Regions from separate parts of the Janthinobacterium sp. LPB2021202312-11-4 genome, predicted to be linked through region 1. Evidence: predicted binding sites of a transcription regulator. Region 1 holds the regulator's gene; the other holds the start of a gene.
What was found. Region 1 encodes NrdR, which represses ribonucleotide reductase genes. Its sites were predicted from a motif close to CACNANATNTNGTG; they were not measured.

Region 1 (2,201 bases):
CCGAGCAATTCACCCAATGCCCGTTGCAGGTCGAGCGGTGCAATCATGGTGCTTTGACGAATTGCAGCTGGCCCAAGGCCTGGGTGGTCGGTTGGGTAATGCTTTGCGACGGCAGGTGCAATATCAGTTGTCCGGACTGGGTGGCGCGGCCGCGCAGTTCAACACGAGCGCCGACCGGGAACGATTCCGGGTTGAAACGCAGGCGGAACGGCAGCGCCTGGTTGGTGCCGATCAGGCTGGAACTGGCCAGCAATTGTTGCGGACGGGATTTTTCGTCGATCACCAGCAGCGCCAGTTCCACTTCGGCGCCGGCCGGCACGCCTTGCAGGGTGCCGCTCAGTTCGCGCTGATAGGCCGGCAGCGGGCCGAGGTCGGCGGATTCCTTGGCTTTCTTCTGCGCCGCTTGGGGCGCGGGGCCTGGCGTCGGTGGCTGAGGCTTGGGCGCGTCGCTGCCGCAGGCCACCAGCAGGCTTAAAACACTGAGCAGGACGAGCGGTCGTAGCGACATGTGTGGCTCCAGCAAGGTGAAATCCATGAATCAAACATAGAGCTCGTCTGTATACCGCAAAGCCTATGGCTTGTCTTGCCACCGGGATGCGCTACCATGGCCCTCCCTTTTTTTGTTGCCTGCCACCATGCACTGTCCCTTCTGCGGTGCCAACGACACCAAGGTCATCGACTCGCGTCTGGTCGCCGAGGGCGAACAGGTGCGCCGCCGGCGTGAATGCCTGGCCTGCGGCGAGCGTTTCACGACGTTCGAGACCGCCGAACTGGTGTTGCCGCGCCTGATCAAAACCGACGGCAGCCGTCAGCCGTTCGACGAAGAAAAACTCCGCGCCGGCATGCAGCGGGCGCTGGAGAAGCGCCCGGTGAGTGTCGAGCGCCTCGAATCGTCGCTGGTGCACATCAAACACAAGCTGCGCGCCACCGGCGAACGAGAGGTCAAATCCCTCGTGGTCGGTGAACTGGTGATGGCCGAGTTGCAAAAGCTCGACGAAGTCGCCTACATCCGTTTCGCCTCCGTGTATCGACGCTTCCAGGACTTGAACGAGTTCCGCGAAGAGATCGATCGCCTGGCCCGTGAGCCGGTGAAAGAATGAGCACATCCGCCGAACAATCCATCCTCGACGCCCATTACATGGCCCGCGCCCTGGAACTGGCGCGCAAAGGTCACTACACGACCCACCCCAACCCGCGTGTTGGTTGCGTGATCGTGAAGGACGGGCAGATTGTCGGCGAAGGCTGGCACGTGCGCACCGGCGAACCCCACGCCGAAGTCCACGCCCTGCGCGCCGCTGGCGATAAGGCCCGGGGCGCCACGGCTTACGTGACCCTGGAACCGTGCAGCCATCACGGCCACACGCCGCCCTGCGCTGATGCCCTGGTGAATGCCGGCCTGGCCCGTGTGGTCGCGGCGATGCAGGACCCGAACCCGTCGGTGGCCGGTCGTGGCATGGCACGTCTGGCCCAGGCCGGCATCGCCATCGACAGCGGGGTGCTGGAAGGCGAGGCGCGCAAGCTCAATGAAGGTTTCTTGAAGCGCATGGAACACGGTTTGCCGTTCGTGCGGGTCAAGTTGGCCATGAGCCTGGACGGTCGCACGGCGATGGAAAACGGCGAAAGCCAATGGATCACCGGCCCGGCCGCCCGTTCGGCGGTACAACGCCTGCGGGCCCAGGCCAGTGTGGTGCTGACCGGCGCCGATACGGTGCTGGCGGACAATGCGCGTCTGACCGTGCGCGCCGCTGAACTGGGCCTCGACCCTGAGCAAACCGCCCTGGCCATGAGCCGTCCGCCGTTGCGGGTGCTGATCGACGGCCGCTTGCGAGTGCCGCTGGATGCGCCGTTCTTCAAGGCTGGCCCGGCATTGGTCGCCACGTGCATGGCCATCGAAGAGCAATACGCCAACGGCCCGGAATGCCTGATCGTGGCCGGCGATGATGGCTTGGTCGACCTGCGCAAACTGCTGGTCGAACTGGCCCATCGCGGGGTCAACGAGGTCTTGGTCGAAGCCGGTCCGCGCCTGGCGGGAGCGTTTGCCCAGCAAGGCCTGGTGGATGAGTTTCAGATCTTCATCGCCGGCAAGTTTCTGGGCTCGTCCGCGCGCCCGTTGCTGGACTGGCCGCTGGCGCAGATGAAAGACGCGCCCGAGCTCAAAATCACCGAAATTCGTGCGGTTGGCGATGACTGGCGAGTCATCG
Region 2 (2,201 bases), on a different contig from region 1:
TTCGCGGCATCCACTTGCAGGGCGCCGACTCACCGCTGGTGCAGTGAGCCTTGGGGTCAACGGGAGATGTGATGAACGCTGTGATGCAGGATGGCTTTGGACGGCAGATCGACTATCTGCGGATGTCGGTGACGGACCGTTGTGATTTTCGCTGTGTGTATTGCATGGCGAAAAACATGACGTTCCTGCCGCGTCAGCAGGTCCTGACGCTGGAGGAACTGCAACGCCTGGCGACACTGTTCGTCGGCCAGGGTGTGCGCAAAATCCGCCTCACCGGCGGCGAGCCGCTGATCCGTCCCGGCATCGTCGGACTGTGCCGCAACATCGCTGCCTTACCCGGTTTGCGCGAACTGGTCATGACCAGCAACGGCTCGCAACTGGGCCGTTTGGCCCGGCCGTTGGTGGAGGCGGGCGTGAAGCGGATGAACATCAGCCTCGATAGCCTGGACGGGCAGAAGTTTCGCGCAATCACCCGCAACGGCGATCTCGATCAGGTGCTCAACGGCATCGAAGCGGCGCGGGACGCGGGGTTCGAGCGGGTCAAACTCAACTGCGTGGTGATGAAGGGGCGCAACTTCGATGAAGTCCCGGGGTTGGTGCAATACGCCATTGATCAACACATCGACATCAGTTTCATCGAGGAAATGCCCTTGGGCGATGTCGGCCGATCACGGGGTGAATCGTTTTGCTCCAGCGACGACGTGCGGGCGCTGATTGCCAGTCGTCACCGCTTGCTCGACAGCACCGAAAATAGCGGCGGGCCGGCGCGCTACGTGCGGCTGGAGCGCCATCCCGACACCCGCATCGGTTTCATTTCACCCAACAGCCACAACTTCTGTGGCAGTTGCAACCGGGTGCGAATGACCGTCGAGGGCAAGCTGTTGCTGTGTCTGGGGCAAGACGATGCGCTGGATTTGCGTGGCTTGCTGCGCCGCTATCCGCTGGACGATCAACCGCTGATCGACGCCGTGCAAAAAGCCCTGCGCGGCAAGCCATTGCGTCACGACTTCAACCCCGCCGGCGAGGTGCAGATAGTGCGCTTCATGAACATGAGTGGCGGTTGAACGGGATACGCAGATCCACTGTGGGAGCGGGCTTGCTCGCGAAGGCGGCTTATCAGTCAGCCATGATGTTCGCTGACACACCGCTTTCGCGAGCAAGCCCCACACATTAGATGCACGCTGTGTCACGTGGTTTTAATCGTCCGCAAATCTTGATGTCGATCAATTGCAGAACCGCTTATTGCCCGTAGTCTTCACTGCATGTTGTGTTTTTTACTTAGTAAAAATCTATATGTAGTGTTTGGAGGCCTAATGCAGAGCACGCTGATTTCAGTGGGATGTAACCGTTTGCACAAGCGCGACGGCAATCTGGTCGCCTTTGATGCGGACAAAATCCGTCAGGCGTTGATTGCGGCGGGCAAGGCCACCGGAGAGTATGCCGAGGCGGAAGCCGAAGGTTTGCTGCTGGCGGTACTGGCCCGGCTGGAAGGATTGCCCCGGCTGCATGTTGAGCAAATCCAGGACCGCGTTGAAAGGGTGCTGATGGACGCCGGTTATTTCCTCGCCATGCGGGCCTACATCGTCTATCGCGAACAGCACGGGCGTTTGCGCCGTGACCGCCGGACCCTGGTCGAAGTGGCCACGTCGATGAACGAATACCTGGACCGCGAAGACTGGCGGGTCCAGGCCAACGCCAATCAGGGTTATTCCCTCGGTGGGCTGGTGTTGAACGTGTCGGGCAAGGTCACCGCCAACTACTGGCTGGACGAGGTGTACAGCGAGGCCATCGGCCAGGCCCATCGCGAGGCCGATTTGCATGTGCACGACCTGGACATGTTGGCCGGTTACTGCGCCGGCTGGTCGCTGCGGACCTTGTTGCATGAAGGCCTCAATGGTGTGCCGGGGCGTGTCGAAGCGGGGCCGCCGAAGCATTTGAGCAGTGCCCTGGGGCAGATGGTGAATTTCCTCGGCACCCTGCAAAACGAATGGGCCGGCGCCCAGGCGTTCAGCTCGTTCGATACCTACCTGGCGCCGTATGTGCGCAAGGATCAACTGAGTTATCCGGAGGTCCGCCAGGCGCTCCAGGAGTTCATCTACAACCTCAACGTTCCGTCGCGCTGGGGCACCCAGACGCCGTTCACCAACCTGACCTTCGACTGGGTCTGCCCGCAGGATTTACGCGAGCAGATCCCGATCATC

Region 2: V5E99_RS04120 (ribonucleoside triphosphate reductase) is a predicted target of NrdR. The motif match lies at 1,288-1,301, and genes of this name have one in related genera.

Annotation. Positions count from the first base shown of each region.
Region 1 covers NZ_JBAGKV010000008.1:146,298-148,498, reverse strand. The annotation lists gene V5E99_RS11370 (class I SAM-dependent methyltransferase) at 1-47, opposite strand, end outside; gene V5E99_RS11365 (hypothetical protein) at 44-508, opposite strand; gene nrdR (transcriptional regulator NrdR) at 636-1,100, shown strand; gene ribD (bifunctional diaminohydroxyphosphoribosylaminopyrimidine deaminase/5-amino-6-(5-phosphoribosylamino)uracil reductase RibD) at 1,097-2,201, shown strand, end outside.
Region 2 covers NZ_JBAGKV010000003.1:33,316-35,516, forward strand. The annotation lists gene V5E99_RS04110 (peptidylprolyl isomerase) at 1-47, shown strand, start outside; gene moaA (GTP 3',8-cyclase MoaA) at 72-1,064, shown strand; gene V5E99_RS04120 (ribonucleoside triphosphate reductase) at 1,314-2,201, shown strand, end outside.